DNA from 2 places in the Streptococcus sp. 544 genome. Region 2 is predicted to be linked to the other one. Evidence: riboswitches for the same ligand, from Rfam matches in the RefSeq annotation. Region 2 holds a riboswitch; the other holds the start of a gene.
What was found. A riboswitch is a leader RNA that binds a small molecule or an ion and turns the genes downstream of it on or off. The one in region 2 is predicted to bind thiamine pyrophosphate.

Region 1 (5,550 bases), on a different contig from region 2:
CTCAACCAAAAGCTGCAGAATATCCTCATAAATTTCTTGACTAACTCGCTCACCAATCGAGTAAAGCAGCTCCCTGAGCATTTCATGATGACTAGAAAACTCAATCCGTCCTATACGAATGTAGCCTCCGCCACCACGTTTACTTTCAACCAAGTAGCCTCTACTTTCAGTAAAGCGTGTCTTGATCACATAGTTAATCTGACTAGGGACAACCTGAAAGGTATCTGCCAACTGACTACGTTGTAACTCCACGATACCAGATTGATCTAAAATCGCCTTGATGTAGGCCTCAATATGATCCGATGTATTTTTAAATCTCATTACAAACCCACCTCTCTCTTTAAACCTTGACTATCTTTGACTATTATACCGAAATTTTCTCATTTTTAAAAGAAAAAGGGCGCTGGTAAAGGATAATCTTCACCAACTCCCTATTTTTCTACTTATCTAAGCCTAATTCTGCTAAGATTTGACGTTTGTAGGCAATCTTTTGAACTTCCTTGTCCTCACTTTCAGACCAATCTAGTTTAATTTCTGAAACAATTTGCCCAGGGCGATTTTTCAAAATATAGATGCGGTCGCTGAGACTGAGGGCCTCCTCGATACTATGCGTGATGATCAAGGTTGTTAGCTGCAACTGCTTGTGAATCTCAAGGTACCAAGCGTGTAGTTCCATCTTTGTCATCTCATCCAAGGCACTAAAGGCCTCATCTAAGAGAAAGAGCTTGTGCCCGAAAAGGTAAGTCCGGAGTAAGGCTACACGCTGGCGCATCCCACCACTGAGTTCATGAGGGTATTTATCTCTTACAGCTGTCAACTGGAAGGTCGCAAGAATGTCATCTGCGCGAGCAATAGCTTCTGCCTTATCCACCTTTTGAATCAAGAGGGGCAGAATGATATTACCAAGCACCGTCTTGTGCTCCAAGAGCAGATCCTTTTGCAACATATAACTCACGCGCCCCTTGGGATTTTCTTCACCATCAAGGACAATTCTCCCTGACTGAACTTCTAAAATCCCCGCAATTAAGTTGAAAAGCGTAGTCTTACCAACACCACTTGGGCCTAAGATAGAAACCACTTCTCCTGAAGTCACCTGCAGGTTAATGTCCTCTAAAATCCTCTCTTGACCATAGGCATAACTGACGTGTTCTAGTCTAATCTCTGTCATTATTTCACAAATTCGTTGGTGAAGCCTTTGTCTGTCAAGTCTTCTTTAAGGATACCATTTTCTTTATCCCATTTGTAGAAGGCATTCCAGCGAGCTGCATCAAATTGACCCCATTTTTCCTTGTCGCTTGCGTATTCTTTTGACAAGTATTTTTGAGATTCGATGACAAAGTCACGTTTTTCCTTGAGTTCAGGTGCATTTTTGATGAGGATATCAGCTGCTTCTTCTGGATGCTCCATAGCATATTGGTAACCTTTTTTGATAGCTTGGATGACTTTACGAGCTTCTTCTTTATTGTCTTTCAGATAGTCGTTGTTTGCGATGATAACTGGTGAATAGTAGTCAAACTCCTTGACATAGTCTTTCAAATACATGAAGTTAGCATCTACACCTTGAGATTTAGCAAGAATTCCATCCCAACCGTAGTAAATCCAAGCAGCGTCAAAGACACCATTGGCAATCGGTGTGATTGAGTTTGAGTCGTTGTTTGGTACTTTTTCAACTTTTTCAAAGTCCCCACCTTGTGATTCTACCAAGGTTTTCAACATAGCCAGTTCAGTTGGGTCATTCCAAGTTCCGTATTTCTTACCAACCAAGTCTTTTGGACTGCTTACATTGTCAGATTTACGAGAGATGATTCCTGATGTATTGTGTTCAACAATAGCTGCAACGGCAGTAATTCCTGCCCCTTTTTCCAATTTCTTAGCCATGTAGTCTTGGAAATACACTGCAAATGGTGCCTTACCATTGATAACCAAGTCAGAAGAACTTTCTTCTGGTGGCAATTTCAAATCAACATCCACTCCAGCTTCTTTGAAATAACCTTTTTCCTTGGCAACATAAAGCCCTGTGTGATTGGTATTTGGCGTCCAGTCTAGGATAAAGTCAATCTTCTTGAGTTCTGCCTCTTTGTTATCCTTAGAAGTAGTTCCTTGACCACAGGCCACAAGCACAACAGCTACAAGAGCTGTCACAAGCGTTAAAAACACTTTCCATGTTTTCTTCATTTTGATTTCCTCTTTTCTTTTTCAGAAACATTCTTATTCTAAGAACGTTTCCATTTAATAACATATTTCTCGCTGATATCGACCAACTTCATACCCAAAAGGCTGATAATCGATACCAGAATAATAATAGCAAACATGGTATCATACTGAAACAGTTTCTTGGACTGAATCATGTAGACACCTAGTCCTTCAAAGCCTCCCAACCACTCAGATACCACTGTTGTGATAAAGGCGTAGGAGACACTGACCCTCAGACCTGCATAAAAGTAGGGCAGGCTGACTGGAATTTTAAAATGCCACAGGATTTGCCAAGGCTTGGCCCGCATCAGACTAAACAAGGTCAACATATCCTTGTCACAATGCCTAAAACCGTCCAAAATGCTGACGATGATAGGAAAAGTTGTCGTCAAGATAATCAGGACAATCTTGGGCAGAATGCCATAACCTAGCCACAAGACCAAGATAGGAGCTATGGCAATGGTCGGGATAGTCTGAACAACCACCATCATAGGGTAAATCAGGTCATTGAGCCAAGTCAAACTGTCCATGAGTACAGCCATGAGACAGGCAATCAAGACTCCCAAAATTAGACCTAGCAAAGCCACTCTCAAGGTCGCCCAGCTATGGTGCCAGAGAAATTCTCTATCACGCACAAAAGACTGGAGGATCTCAAGAGGAGTTGGCAGGATAAACTTGGGGAGAAGTTTAAGAAAACCTGCTAACTGCCAGATTGACAAGACTCCCAGAAAGCCCAATAGACTAATGTGTCGTCTCAGTATACTTTTCAAGTTTCTCATCAATACTTAAAATCTCTCCTACATTTATTTTGACATTGGCAAAGACATTATCTGCCTCCTGCCCTGCCACTTCCAGCGCTTCTTTGAGAATACGCATGAGCTCATCAAACTCCCCTTCCAAGACCGTTTCAAATGGTGTCACCACCATGGTCACTTCTTGAGCTTGCAGGTAAGCAATGACCTGATCGATAACAGCTATCCGATCAATCCCCTGCGCTAGGGGTAAAACTTGCAAGGCAATGCTTGCTTTCATAAAAACCTCCTCTTCTCGTTTTCCTTTGACAAAAAGAAAAACCTTTACCATATATGGAAAAGGTCAAGAATAGACTAAGTATCGTTCCCTACGCTGGCATTACCCAGATCAGGTGCGGTCGAAGTTTAACACTTCCTCTCAGACTGTACACAGACTCCCATATATTATATAGATATATGATAGCGCAAAATAAGAAAAATGTCAAGGAAACTGCTTACAGAAAAGAGCAGGAAAAATTTCCTACTCCAATTTTCTATACTCGTTCTCCATCACTGTTTACTCTGTAGCCATCCACCGTCGTATTAACAGCTAAGACACCTGAAGAGTAAGAATAATACCACTTACCAGAAACTTGATACCAGCCTGTTTTCATTGCCCCTGAACTATCCAGATAATACCACGAGCCATTTTCCTTTAACCAGCCTATCTGCATTTCACCAGATGATTTCAAATAATACCAGCTAGATCCATCTTTCAACCATCCCGTTGATTTAGACCCATTTGATTTGAAATGATACCAACTACCATTTATTTTCTTCCAACCGACAGTCGATCCATTATTTGAGCTATAATTAGAGCTATTCCCTGATTGGTTCTGATAATTCTGTGAAGAAGTCACACCCTCTAACTGGATATAACGACGACTTCCGTTATAAGCCGTATAACTCAACCACTTGTAGCCGTCTTTTTCGAGAATTTGATCATAATGAACCTTCTCCCCAGGATAATAGTAATCAATCGCAGTTGCGCTAACTAATGGCTGATTTTTGATAGCAGACTTGCTCTTAAAATAATGTGTTCCTCCTGTTGAAGAAAGACTAGAATTACCTAGAGGATTTTTATTCACAGCCTCCAATTGAACATAACGATAGCTTCCGTTATAAGCTGTATAACTCAACCACTTGTAGCCGTCTTTTTCGAGAATTTGATCATAATGAACATTCTCCCCAGGATAATAGTAATCAATCGCAGTTGCGCTAGCTAGTGGCTGATTTTTGATAGCAGACTTAGACTTGAAATAATGTGTTCCTCCTGTTGAAACTGAGGTTTGACTATTCCCAACACTGCCACCAGCCAAATCTTTAAAATGAATAAATCCTGTCATCATATTTGCTTTTATACTTCGTTTATTATAGGCTTCTGTATAACCATAGTTATATTCCTCGATCTCAATCTGATCTCCCATTACATTTGACACCCAGGCAACATGCCCATAAGTTCCTGCAGTAGACCAAGCAATGGAGCCAATCGTCGGTGTATTATCTACACGATAGCCTTCACGACGAGCACGATGCCCCCATTCATTCGCATTTCCATAAGCCCTTGGAATCTCAAAACCATTGACATTACTCAAACGAAAGGCTGCAAAAGAAGTACACTGACGAGAATACATGCGCCACTGATCAATCTCCTGGCTCCCATTTTTATAATGAACAGGATAATCATCCCCACGCGCAATCGATCCATTTCCTCCAGAATAGGCATATACACTATCACTCGCTGCTAACATCAATCCTACTACTAAAAAAGGAACAACCTTTTTAGCTGATTTTCTGAAAGAAAACCTTGTCTCTGTTACTTTAAACGGTAAAATTTTCATTCTTCCTCCTTGAAAATAATATAAATCGAAGATTACCTTCACTTAAACTATTCGGAGAAAAAAGAAAAAGTGAGAAAATTTCTCACTTTAGTCCAGATAATGAATTAGATTTTTTTCTGTAAGGATATCTGAGTAAGTAAAGGATTCAACGTAAACATTAGCCTGTTTATCTCCTTCCACATTCCCAAATTCCACAATAAATAGGGATGGATAAACTTCAATTAACTTACCCAATCTATTTTTTTGACGCTTACGCCCATTTTCCAAGGTCATTTCAATTACATGACCCTCATGTGCCTTGATTTCCTCTTTGATTTTTTTCATCTTAGCTACATCTGTAAATGCATCTGTCATTTTATGCCTCCCTTTTTGAGATACTTGAAAATTTATTGTATTCTTTTTGGAAAATCAATTCCACTGTTCCACGAGCTCCACTACGGTTTTTCTCGATAATAACTTCCACCTTATTATTTGGGATACCGTCCTCTTCTTCACCACCACGCTCATAGTAATCGTCACGATAGAGAAAAGCTACGATATCAGCATCTTGCTCAATAGACCCAGATTCACGAATATCAGACAAGACTGGTCTTTTATCCTGACGTTGTTCTACACCACGAGAAAGCTGACTTAGAGCAATTACTGGAACTTTCAGTTCTTTTGCTAGGATTTTCAACTGACGTGAAATTTCTGAAACTTCTTGTTGGCGGTTTTCTCGCCCAGTT
Region 2 (5,550 bases):
TTTGGCTCTGCAAATTGCCGATAAATATGAGAAATGTAATGATAACAGGTTGGAGCGATTGGATGTTGCTCCATTTCCTGATCGCTGATTTCCAATTCCTTGAAAAATTGTTGGCGGATAAATAACTCACCCTCCACTAGACTCTGAGCATTTTGTTTCAAGAGTCTTTTCATCTCTTGGTTTGAAGTCTTATCAGCCAAGAGGTGATAGGCTTCTGAGAAGGCCTTCAGATAGTAGGCATCCTGAATCAGGTAATAGCGGAAAATGGCAGGGTCTAAATTTCCCTCTTGTAACTGTAATACAAAGGGGTGATGAAAGGAAGCCTGCCAAGCTTCCTTTGATAATTCCATCGCAATATCTGTAAATTCCATAATAACTCCTTTATAAAAATAGACTGGTTTGAAGCAATAAAAAGAACAGCAGGTAGATGAATAGTGTCCTTTGAGGAATATAAAAAGTCCGATAGCGATCCTCCACCTGTGCATGTTCGTCATATCCATGCGCCGACAGGGCTCTCAGGTAAAGATGGCGCCACCTAAAGACTGTCATCAGAACCTTGCTGTAAATCAAGGGCGACCAAAAATGCAGTTCTTGACCACGTAATAGGCAAGCTTCTTTTAGGGACTTGATTTCTTGCTGAATGAGGGGGAAGGAATTGAATACCACAATCAAGGCATAAGCCCAAGACCGTGATAGCCCCTTTTGAGCCAAGTATAAAAGAAGCTCTTTTAGGGAAATAGAGGAAACAAAGACAAGACCAATACAAACGGTAACAAAGGCCCTCGTTCCAAGTATGACTGCCTGCGAAGCATCTCCATGTAACTGAACTGCCCAGTAGTTGGCAAAGGATGGCAAAATGGCAAGCAGAATCATCCAAGCCAATACTTTAAATCTACGGTAATAGAGCATAAAGAGAATACAAAATGCAACTACCGAGAGATTAAGAGCAATCGAAGGAATGAAAGATGTTTCCAAGGATAAAATCAGCAAAAAGAGACTGATAATCGGTGTCTGGGTTGCTACTTTGACCATACTATCTCACCTCCCCTTGGGTATTGCTACTCTGAGATGTGAGTGGTTTGGTAATTGTCACTGCTTTCACATGACTGAGACCCTGACTAGTCATCTCAATCCAATAATCAACCACAGAGATCAAGGGATCCAAACGATGGCTAATGATCAGAAAACTTCTTCCTTGATTTCTCTCCTCCACAATCCACTGACAAAAATAATGACAAGCTCTATCATCCAAACCTGCAAAAGGTTCATCTAGTAAAATCACAGAAGCCTTGCTGGTCAAGATGGTCAAGAGCTGAAGAATCTTTTGCTGACCACCACTTAATTGATAGGGACTCTTATCAAGTTCCTTCTCCAGATCAAAATATCGTAAGGCTTGAAGAATACGCTGATTTCTTTCAGAATCAGGTCCATCTAATTGAAGTTCCTCTCGCAGACTGGATCGAATAAACTGCTTCTCAGCTTCCTGAACCACACCCGTCAGGTCATGATACAAACTCTTTTTCTTTTTCAGAACTGTCCCCTTCCAGGTAATGCGCCCCTTATACTTTTGAAATTGAAGAATGGAGCGAAAGAGGGTTGATTTCCCGACACCATTATCACCCAAGATACAGGAAATTCCTTGGTAGAATGTGAAATCTGCAATCGAAAAGAGGGGGCGATTATTCAGCTCACAAGTTGTTTTGTCCATATGGAATAGTTCTGGGCTAGAAGCAACCTCCTTTGAAGCAACCTGTGTCATTTCAGAGGTAGGGATTTGAAACACTTCCCTTAGTTGACCATCTCTTAGCTCCACCATATGGTCAATATAGGCTTCATAGTCCGTTAAATCATGGTCGCACAAAATAACTGTCTTCCCATCAGAGACCAACTCTTTTAGAATCTCCAATATCTCTATCCTACTCTTGCGGTCAATGGAAGCGAAAGGCTCATCCAAGAGATAGACCCTAGGATTCATAGCAAAGAGAACAGCCAAGGCAGCCTTTTGCTTTTCTCCACCTGATAAGTGATGGATGGGACGGTGCAAGATCTTCTCACAGCGACATTGTCGAACCACCTCTGCTATTTTTGAATCAATTTCCTGAAGGTGATAGCCGATATTCTCCAAGGTAAAAATCAGCTCCTCAAACAAGCTCTCCATGGTAAATTGATGATTAGGATTTTGAAAGAGAATACCAACCGTCTGGACACGTTCGATGATAGAAAGCTGACTGACCTCGCTCCCATTTATCAGTACTTGACCGCTATAGGGAAGAGAACTAACTTGGGCAATCATTTGAAAGAGACTCGATTTTCCAGAACCACTGCTCCCAACCAACAAGGTAAAAGCTTGCTCATGAAAAGTAAAATCAATCGGTTCCGAAAAAATTGGGGACTGAATCTCCCGTAATTCCAGACCCATCTATGCTTTTCCTCCAGCTGCAAACTGATGATAAAGTTTGACAATGGCACGAACCAAGATGGTACAGAAAAAAAAGACGGAAATAAAACGTACCACTAGCAAGGAAAGTACAAAAGGCACTGAAAAGGCGTAGTAACCTAACTTAATGTATTCATAGACAAAGCTAACAAGCGTAATCCCAATACTATTGGCAGTTAGAGAGAGCCAACTTTCATAGCGATTCTTGGTTACGATAAAACCAAGTTCACTTCCCAAACCTTGAACCAAGCCAGACAAAAGGGCACCTAGCCCGAATTGGCTACCATAAAGGACTTCAGCAAGCGCAGCTAGCACTTCTCCAATCGTTGCACTTCCGACTCTCGGAACAAAGATGGCAGCAATGGGCGCAGCCATACACCAGAGTCCAAAAAGGATTTCATTGGCAAAAGCCTGTAAACCAAGAGGTGTTAAGAGTAGGCTGAGAATATTATACACATATCCTGAACCAACGAAAACCCCACCAAAAAAGATAGACAAGAAAGCAAGCAAAATAACATCTTTTAACTGCCATTTTTTCAACATAAAAAACTCCTTTTTAAAGAAAAGTGGGGTGCTCAAGGTGAGCTGCCAAAAGGCTTATACTCTTCGAAAATCAAATTCAAACCACGTCAACGTCGCCTTGCCGTACTCAAGTACAGCCTGCGGCCAGTTTCCTAGTTTGCTCTTTGATTTTCATTGAGTATTAACGTCCAGACTATCCTCTTTTAATAAACAAAAAAACTCCAATTACAAACGAGAATTAGAGTTCAGCTTACAAGATTAGACCGTTCTTTTCGACATACGAAAAAAACTTTTCACATTTCCCTTCGCCAGTATTAACTGTATCAGGTTCAATGGGTATCATCTCAGCCTAAAGCACCCCAAATGTCTTTATTATTTAATTATATAACTATTATAACAAATGATTTATTACAATTCAAGAAATTGAACTGGAAATACATCCTTGCACTCACAAAGATAGCAGATCTTTCTTTTGTAAAAAACAAATGACTTGTTTGATGGATTAGCCATTTGAGCTGAATTTGGACATAGCTTTTTAGAAAAGGGAAACTTCCACTTACTTAGAATCCAAGGATAGATACCTATTGTTCACTCATTTCTCGAACAGTTTTTTCTATATTTTTTGCATACGATATTGCTGAAATGATTGAAACACCGTCAACATTGGTCTTCATAATGTCTTTAATATGTTGCGTCTGTATCCCACCAATTGCAACTAAGGGCATTTGTGGCAATAGTTTTCTCATCAATTTAAGACCTTCATAACCTATAGCGCCACCAGCATCATCTTTTGACTGGGTATCAAATACAGGACCAACACCAACATAATCTACATATTCAACTTTTGACTGTTGAAATTCTTTCTCGTTCTTTATAGAAAGACCAATTATTTTATCTGGCATCAATTTTCTAATTTCATCAACACCAATATCATCTTGACCTACATGTACGCCATCAGCGTCAATTTTCATTGCCAAATCGATATCATCATTAACGATAAATGGAACATTATATTTTTTACAAAGATCCTGTAGTTTAATTGCTAATTCGACTTTTTCTTTACCTTCCAGGGCTCCCTCCCCTTTTTCACGAAATTGAAATAAGGTTATACCACCTTTTAAGGCTTCCTCAACAACTCTATATAGATCTTTACCTTGGCAAGTAGTCGTTCCACAAATAAAATATAGTTTTAATAATTCTTTATGAAACATTTTACTTCACTCTTTTGAATTCCTTTACATCTTCATCTGTAATCTCATATAAGGCATTTATAAATTCAACTTTAAATGTCCCAGGAAGATGCCCATTGGGGCGTTTTTCTGCCATTTCTCCAGCGATATTGTAAACCAACATTGCTGTTTCTAATGATTTCAATTCTTGACCTTTTTCAAGTCCGATAAAGCTTGCTATTACAGCACCTAATAAGCATCCTGTCCCAATAACTTTTGGCATCATGGCACTACCATTATGAATCGTTACCACTTCTCCATTAACAGCAATCGCATCAACTTCTCCAGTCACTACTATTGGAATATGAAACTTAGCGTTGGCTGCTAGAGCAATCTCATCAATATTATCCACACCAGCACTATCTACTCCTTTAGATGCCACATTTATACCTACTAAAGAAGCAATCTCTCCAGCATTCCCCCTAATCGCAGCTAGTTTGTAATTGTTGATTAAATCATCTGCTACTTTTTTTCTATATTCTCCTGCTCCACAGGCTACAGGATCTAAAACTGCTGGGACATTATATTTCTCGGCAATTTTCAGAGCAGCTTGGTATAATTTCCAATTATCATCCGTTAAAGTCCCAATGTTAATCAATAATCCTCCAGCATATTTTAATAGATCTTCTAAGTCTGCTGGGTACTCGCTCATAGCTGGTGAGGCACCCAGTGCTACTAATCCATTTGCTGTGAAATTTTTTACTACATCATTGGTTATGCAAATGACCAAAGGTGCTTTTTCTTTTAATAATTTTAAACTTGTCATATTGAAATCCTTCCTTTTCACTTTATACGATATACTGATTTCGATTTATCTCTATCTTTTGTTAAGAAATTTTTTTCATTTACATTGAATGATTTACCTCATCAAATTTGTAAATATCCTAAACTTTCTCTAGGCGTCATAACCAATATCAAAAAAGGCTAATTCTAAAGCGACCGCTTGATTCCAGCGTTGCTGAAGTTCTGTCAAATCTTCTCGACCTTTTCCGACACGATTGAGTTCGTCAACCAGAAATTGAACCCACTCTGCAAAGAAAGGAGCTCTGTGGAGATTGATCCATTCCGAATGAATATAGGCTTCAGGTAGAGCCAAATCTTTAGAACCCCAGTCTAAATAGAGACCTTCTGCAATGACCAGCATGACCAAAAGATGAGCATAGTCTGATGAAGTCACTGCCGAATACATCAGATCCTGAAAGGCTTTTGTTACAGGGTGCAAAGTCACTTCCAGATAATCATTCTCAGATACTTTTAACTCTTTGAAAGCCTTTTGGAAATAACCGTCTTCATCTGCTTCAAGAAAGCCTAGTTGCTTGGCAAAACGAAGCTTGGATTCAATCTGGTCTGCGTGGGCTACGC

Region 1: another riboswitch for thiamine pyrophosphate. It lies ahead of HT728_RS05835 (thiamine-binding protein); the one in region 2 lies ahead of HT728_RS02950 (ECF transporter S component).

The regions. Positions count from the first base shown of each region.
Region 1 is NZ_VMMU01000010.1:64,717-70,266, forward strand. Features, by position in the region: gene HT728_RS05815 (CtsR family transcriptional regulator) at 1-321, opposite strand, end outside; gene HT728_RS05820 (ABC transporter ATP-binding protein) at 440-1,168, opposite strand; gene HT728_RS05825 (ABC transporter substrate-binding protein) at 1,168-2,175, opposite strand; gene HT728_RS05830 (ABC transporter permease) at 2,214-2,972, opposite strand; gene HT728_RS05835 (thiamine-binding protein) at 2,935-3,225, opposite strand; TPP riboswitch at 3,294-3,396, opposite strand; gene cbpD (choline binding-anchored murein hydrolase CbpD) at 3,479-4,825, opposite strand; gene HT728_RS05845 (Veg family protein) at 4,913-5,179, opposite strand; gene dnaB (replicative DNA helicase) at 5,181-5,550, opposite strand, start outside.
Region 2 is NZ_VMMU01000006.1:59,215-64,764, reverse strand. Features, by position in the region: gene tenA (thiaminase II) at 1-371, opposite strand, end outside; gene HT728_RS02960 (energy-coupling factor transporter transmembrane component T) at 382-1,032, opposite strand; gene HT728_RS02955 (ABC transporter ATP-binding protein) at 1,034-2,419, opposite strand; gene HT728_RS02950 (ECF transporter S component) at 2,420-2,980, opposite strand; TPP riboswitch at 3,243-3,331, opposite strand; gene thiE (thiamine phosphate synthase) at 3,541-4,170, opposite strand; gene thiM (hydroxyethylthiazole kinase) at 4,172-4,954, opposite strand; gene HT728_RS02935 (TenA family protein) at 5,084-5,550, opposite strand, start outside.